Regions from separate parts of the Streptomyces manipurensis genome, predicted to be linked through region 1. Evidence: riboswitches for the same ligand, from Rfam matches in the RefSeq annotation. Region 1 holds a riboswitch; the other holds the start of a gene.

The links. Region 1 has a riboswitch for glycine ahead of gcvP (aminomethyl-transferring glycine dehydrogenase). Riboswitches for the same ligand answer to the same signal wherever they lie in the genome.
Region 2: another riboswitch for glycine. It lies ahead of gcvT (glycine cleavage system aminomethyltransferase GcvT); the one in region 1 lies ahead of gcvP (aminomethyl-transferring glycine dehydrogenase).

The regions. Positions count from the first base shown of each region.
Region 1 covers NZ_CP186950.1:1,294,935-1,298,333, reverse strand. Annotated here, with positions in the region: gene ACPU2J_RS06005 (DNA polymerase IV) at 1-1,010, shown strand, start outside; gene ACPU2J_RS06000 (PRC-barrel domain-containing protein) at 1,036-1,401, opposite strand; glycine riboswitch at 1,514-1,612, shown strand; gene gcvP (aminomethyl-transferring glycine dehydrogenase) at 1,810-3,399, shown strand, end outside.
Region 2 covers NZ_CP186950.1:5,112,407-5,115,805, forward strand. Annotated here, with positions in the region: gene glyA (serine hydroxymethyltransferase) at 1-96, opposite strand, end outside; gene gcvH (glycine cleavage system protein GcvH) at 112-492, opposite strand; gene gcvT (glycine cleavage system aminomethyltransferase GcvT) at 596-1,711, opposite strand; glycine riboswitch at 1,883-1,986, opposite strand; gene ACPU2J_RS23780 (AAA family ATPase) at 2,193-2,861, shown strand; gene ACPU2J_RS23785 (enhanced serine sensitivity protein SseB) at 2,967-3,399, shown strand, end outside.

The sequences.
Region 1 (3,399 bases):
AGCCGGCCGGGCTGCTGCTGATCGAACCGGGTACGGAGCGGGAGCTGCTGGCCCCCATGTCGGTGCGCACCCTGCCCGGGGTGGGGCCGGCCACGGGCGAGCACCTGCGCCGGGCCGGGATCACCACGGTCGGGGATCTGGTGGAGGCCGGCGAGGACGAGCTGGTCCGGATGGTCGGGCGCGCGCACGGCACGGGTCTGTACCGGATGGCGCTGGGGCTGGACGACCGGCCGGTGGTGGCCGAGCGGGACGCGAAGTCGGTGTCCGTCGAGGACACCTTCGACGTGGACCTGCACGACCGGGTCCGCATCCGGGGCGAGGTGCAGCGCCTGGCCGACCGGTGCGTGCAGCGGCTGCGCGGCTCCGGGCACTCGGGGCGCACCATCGTGCTGAAGGTGCGGCGCTACAACTTCTCGACGCTGACGCGGTCCGAGACGCTGCGCGGACCCACCGACGATCCCGGCGTGGTCCGGGAGGCCGCCTCGCGGCTGCTGGAGGCCGTGGACACCACGGGCGGCGTCCGGCTGCTGGGGGTGGGGGTGACCGGTCTCGCGGACTACACGCAGGAGGACCTCTTCGCCCAGTCCCTGGCCGCCGTGCCCGGCAGCCCGCCCGACGCGGAGGCGGAGGCCGCCGCGGCACCCGGTACGGACGCGTCCGGGGCCGGAGCGGGCGCCGCGGGGCCCCCCGGGGGTACGGACGGCGCCGAAGGGCGCGCGGGCGCCCCGCAGGACGCCGAGCCGCCCCCGGGCCGGGACGGGGCCGCCGAGCGCCGCTGGGCGGCCGGGAGCGACGTACGGCACGTCCTGTACGGGCCGGGATGGGTGCAGGGCAGCGGCGTCGGGCGGGTGACCGTGCGCTTCGAGCAGCCCGGATCGCCACCGGGGCGGGTCCGGACCTTCCGCGTGGACGACCCGGAGCTGGAGCCGTCCGATCCGCTGCCGCTGGTGGGGGAGGGCGGGCCCGGCGCGGACGCCGCCGCGGGGCCCGGGGGCCCGGACGCCGGGTGACCGGCCCGGCGGGCCCGGGGGCGGCTCAGCCCTCGTCGCCCGCGAGGCGGCCGAAGTCGCGGTCGAACTCCGCCGGGAGGGTCGTGTCCAGTCCGTAGTGGTGGTAGAGCTGCAGTTCCTGTTCGGGGGAGAGGTGGCGGCCCACGCCGAAGTCGGGGGCGTCCCTGATGAGGGAGCGCTCGAAGGGCACCCGGAGGGCGTCGCCCACCAGCTCGCTCGGTTCCAGGGGGACGAAGGCGTCGCGGCTGAACAGGCCCGTCCGGACGGCCGCCCATTCCGGTACGCCGGTCGCGTCGTCGAGGTACACCTCGTCGACGGTGCCGATCTTGGCGCCGTTGCGGTCGAACGCCTTGCGGCCGATCAGGCTGCGCGGATCGATGTCGGTCTGCACGGTCCCTCCAAATGGTCGCAACTGATCCCCAATGACTACAGAAGTGCATATCCGCAGTGGAGGCCACTCGGGGAGGCCCGGGAACCTCGCTGGTAGTCTGGGTGACGGCTGTCGACCCTGTGCGGGAGAGTCCTCCGAGTGAGTACGACGGAGGCGCCGAAGGAGCAAATCCTCCCCGGAATCTCTCAGGCATACGTACCGCACGGACGAGGCCACTCTGGAAAGCAGGGGCGGTACCGGGCGCGCAGTGCCGGTCCCACCTCTCACCGACGGTGAAAGCCGGACCCAGCACGGGCGATCCCCGTGGGCCCGGTGAAACTCTCAGGTTGAGATGACAGAGGGGGAGGCCGTCCGGGTGCCCGCGCCGTGGTGCCCCTCGCAGGTCATACGACCAGGAGGCCTCCGTTCATGACCGCCAACCGCATTCCGCTCTCCCAGCTGGAGCGAGGCATCCCCTTCGAACAGCGCCACATCGGCCCGGATGCCGAGGCGCAGGCGAAGATGCTCGCCCAGGTGGGCTACGGCTCCCTGGACGAACTGACCGCTGCCGCGGTCCCGGATGTGATCAAGACCGCCGACGCGCTCGCCCTGCCCGAGGCGCGGACCGAGGCCGAGGTGCTCGCCGAGCTCCGTTCGCTCGCCGACCGCAACCAGGTCCTCACCTCCATGATCGGTCTCGGCTACTACGGGACCTTCACGCCGCCGGTGATCCTGCGCAACGTCATGGAGAACCCGGCCTGGTACACGGCGTACACGCCCTACCAGCCGGAGATCTCCCAGGGCCGCCTCGAGGCGCTGCTGAACTTCCAGACCGTCGTCGCCGACCTCACCGGCCTGCCGACCTCGGGCGCCTCGCTGCTCGACGAGGGCACCGCCGCCGCCGAGGCCATGACCCTCGCCCGCCGCGTGGGCAAGGTCAAGGGCAACGTCTTCCTCATCGACGCCGACGCCCTGCCGCAGACCATCGCCGTCATCGAGACCCGCGCCGAGCCGATCGGCATCGAGGTCGTCGTGGCCGACCTGTCCGAGGGCATCCCCGCCGAGATCGCCGAGCGCGGCGTCTACGGCGTCCTGATCCAGTACCCGGGCGCCTCCGGTGCCGTACGCGACATCAAGCCGGTCATCGACCAGGCGCACGAGCTCGGCGCGATCGTCACCGTCTCGGCCGACCTGCTCGCCCTGACCCTGCTGACCTCCCCGGGCGCCCTCGGCGCGGACATCGCCGTCGGCACCACCCAGCGCTTCGGCGTCCCGATGGGCTTCGGCGGCCCGCACGCCGGCTACATGGCCGTCCAGGACAAGCACGCCCGCTCGCTGCCGGGCCGCCTCGTCGGCGTCTCCGTGGACGCGGACGGCAACAAGGCCTACCGCCTCGCGCTGCAGACCCGCGAGCAGCACATCCGCCGCGAGAAGGCGACCAGCAACATCTGCACCGCGCAGGTCCTGCTGGCCGTCATGGCCGGCATGTACGCGGTCTACCACGGTCCGGACGGCCTGCGCACGATCGCCGGCCGCACCCACCGCTACGCGACGCTGCTCGCGGCCGGCCTGAGCGCCGGCGGGGTGGAGATCGTGCACGGCTCCTACTTCGACACGATCACGGTCCGCGTCCCGGGTCGTGCGGCCGAGGTCGTCGCCGCTGCCCGCGAGGGCGGGGTCAACCTCCACCCGGTCGACGCCGACCTGGTCTCGATCAGCTGCGACGAGACCACCCTGCGCGCCGACATCGAGGCCGTCTGGGCCGCCTTCGGCGTCACCGCCGACATCGAGGCGCTGGACGGGTCCGCGGCGGACACCCTGCCCGAGGGCCTGCTGCGCTCGGACGACTACCTGACCCACCCGGTCTTCCACCAGCACCGCTCCGAGACCGCGATGCTGCGCTACCTGCGCAAGCTGTCGGACAAGGACTACGCGCTGGACCGCGGCATGATCCCGCTGGGCTCCTGCACCATGAAGCTCAACGCGACCACCGAGATGGAGCCGGTGACCTGGCCCGAG
Region 2 (3,399 bases), 3.8 Mb from region 1:
CATCTCCAGGGTGGACTGCTGGCGCACGAGCTCGGCGTCGACGGCGGCGGCGACGTCCGGGTCGAGCTCGTGGAGAGGGGTGTTCAGTACAGACATCAGGGTCCCCTGGGGTCAGTTACCGGCGGTGAGCTTGGTGTACTCCTCGAAGGACAGCACGTCCTTCGGCTCCTCCGAGAGGCGCACCTTGAACAGCCAGCCGCCCTCGAACGGTGCGGTGTTCACGAGCGCGGGGTCGTCCACGACGTCCTGGTTGGCCTCGACGATCTCGCCGGAGACCGGGGAGTAGAGGTCGGAGACCGACTTGGTCGACTCCAGCTCGCCACAGGTCTCGCCCTCGGTCACGGTGTCGCCGACCTCGGGGAGCTGCGCGTAGACGACGTCACCGAGCGCGTTGGCCGCGAACTCCGTGATGCCGACCGTCGCGACGCCGTCCACGACGTCCGACAGCCACTCGTGCTCCTTGGTGTAACGCAGATTCTCGGGGGTGCTCATGGCCTGATTCTCCTGGATGCGGGGGAGTGGATGTGAACTGCGGTCTTGAGTACTGAGACGGCGCCGTACGGCTGCCCGGACGGCGGACGTCGTGCGCGGAGGGTTACTTCTGCCGCTTGTAGAACGGCAGCGCCACGACCTCGTACGGCTCATGCGTACCGCGAATGTCGACGCCGACGCCGGAGGTTCCGGGCGCGGCGTGCTCCGCGTCCACGTAGGCCATCGCGATCGGCTTGCCCAGCGTCGGGGACGGGGCTCCCGAGGTGACCTCGCCGACGACCTCTCCGCCGAAGGTGACGGCGAAACCGGCGCGCGGGACGCGGCGGCCCTCGGCGATCAGGCCGACCAGCTTGCGCGGCGCCTTCGTCGCGGCCTTCTCGGCGGCGGCCTCCAGGGCGGCGCGGCCGACGAAGTCGCCCTCCTTCTCGAACTTCACGACCCGGCCCAGACCCGCGTCGAACGGGGTGAGGGAGGTGGTCAGCTCGTGGCCGTACAGCGGCATGCCCGCTTCCAGGCGCAGGGTGTCGCGGCAGGACAGGCCGGCCGGAACCAGGCCGACGCCCTCGCCGGCCTTGGTGAGCGCCTGCCACAGCTCCACGGCGTGCTCGGGGGCCACGAACAGCTCGAAGCCGTCCTCGCCGGTGTAGCCCGTACGCGCGATCAGCGCGGGCACGCCCGCGACGGTGCCCGGCAGGCCCGCGTAGTACTTGAGGCCGTCCAGGTCGGCGTCGGTCAGGGAGGCCAGGATGCCGGGGGACTCCGGCCCCTGGACCGCGATCAGCGCGTAGGCGTCGCGGTCGTCGCGGACCTCGGTGTCGAAGCCGGCGGCGCGCTCGGTCAGGGCGTCGAGGACCACCTGGGCGTTGGAGGCGTTGGCGACGACCATGTACTCGGTCTCGCCGAGGCGGTAGACGATCAGGTCGTCGACGATCCCGCCGTCCTCCCGGCAGATGTGCGTGTAGCGGGCCCGGCCGACGCCGACCGTGGAGATGTTGCCGACCAGCGCGTAGTCGAGGGCCTTGACGGCCTCCGGGCCGGTCAGGGTGATCTCGCCCATGTGGGACAGGTCGAAGAGGCCGGCCTTGGTGCGCACGGCGTTGTGCTCGTCGCGCTCGCTGGCGTACCGCAGCGGCATGTCCCAGCCCGCGAAGTCGGTCATGGTCGCACCGAGCGAGCGGTGCAGCGCATCGAGGGCGGTCAGGCGGGGGGCAGTGCTCATGGGTGTGGCTCCCGGGTCCCAGGGCATCGACATGACATGACGAGGACGTTCCTCCCCATCTGTCATCGGAACCTGAGAGGTTCGCCGAGAGTTCCGCCGATCGTCCGATCGCCGGTCTCCCCGACTTGCACCTTGGGTGGAGCTGCCGCGCAGCTCGCTTTTCAGATCTGCCTCATCCACGCGGTACGGGGCCTGAGAGATTCAAGGGAGGTTCTTGCTCCTTCGGCGCCCGCGCACGGCCTTGCGGCGTGCCGGGACTCTCCCGCGCGGATTCAAGCGGCCGGTATGCAGTTGGTCCAGATGGCGCACATCATTGCACGGCATGTCCGTGATCGGGGGTGGGGGTCCGAAAGTTCGTACGCCCCTCCGAACGGTTCGTCCGGAACCGTAGATGCCGGATTACCGTCTCTTTACACTCGGTGGGGAAGGGTCCTGGTGACCCGATCCGGGGGGGAAGGCGAACACTGTGCGGAGATTCGGAGTGGCGACGACGACAGGGACCGTGGACGCGGTGCCGCCGCAGCGGCGCGGCGCGCGCGGGCGCGGCGGCGCGGCCGGGGCCGGCCGCGTGCGGGACCTGCGCGGCGCGGCGGTGCCCGGACCGCGCGGGCTGGGTTTCGCCCGCGGCGACATCGTCGTGGTCTCCGGCCTCCCCGGAGGGGGCAAGAGCACCCTGATCGAGCGGGCCGCGCCCGAGGGCGGGGCCGTGGACTCCCAGAACACCCGCGAGCGCTGGGAACACCGGATGCCGGCCCCGCTGCCGTACGCCGTCTACCGGCCGCTGGTCCGCGTCGCCCACTACTGGGGGCTGTGGCGGATCCTGCGCTCCGGGGACTCCGTGGTCGTCCACGACTGCGGTACGCAGAGCTGGGTGCGTGGCCTCCTCGCCGCGGCCGCCCGCCGCCGCGGCCGCGCCCTGCACCTGCTGCTCCTGGACAGCAGCCCCGAGGAGGCCCTCTCCGGGCAGGCCGCCCGGGGCCGCCGGGTGTCCGCGTACGCCTTCGCCCGTCACCGGCACGCCGTGGGGCGGCTGCTGCGCGCCGCCGAGGCGGGGCACCCTCCGGCGGGCTGCGCCTCCGTGACGCTCCTGGACCGCCGCTCGGCCGCCGCGGTGACCCGCATCGCCTTCCACGACCGCCTCCCCGGATGACCGCGGCCGACGGCGCGCTCCGGGCGGAGCCCCTTCGGCGGCGCCGGGCCGGGGCCGGTAGCCTGCGGGGCGACACGCGCGGGATCCATACAGAGGCAGGGGCGGATGCAGGGCAGCGGCTGGCCGGAGAATGAGCTGGAGCAGGTGCTCGGGGCGGCCCTCGGGCAGCCCGACGCCGGCGGCCGGATCCTGGAGGTGCTCGGCCGCAGCCGGCTCTGGGTGCCCCTGCCCGCGGGCGGCGGGCCCGAGCAGGGCGGGGCCGAGGGGCTGACCCTGCCCACCATGGACATCGGCGGGGCGGCCTACGTGCCGGTCTACAGCTCCCAGTCCCAGTTCCTGGCCTGCGTCGGCACGGGCACGGACTTCGCGGTGGCCCCCGCGGCCGAGTTCGCCCGCGGCCTGCCCCCGCAGCTGGGCATCGCCGTGAACCCCGAGGGCGCCGTGGGCGTGCCGCTGCCGCCGGCGGCCGTCGCCGAGCTCTGCCGCACCGGGCGGACCCCGCTCGACGGGCCCGCCACCGGCGGCCGCGTCCGGCTCT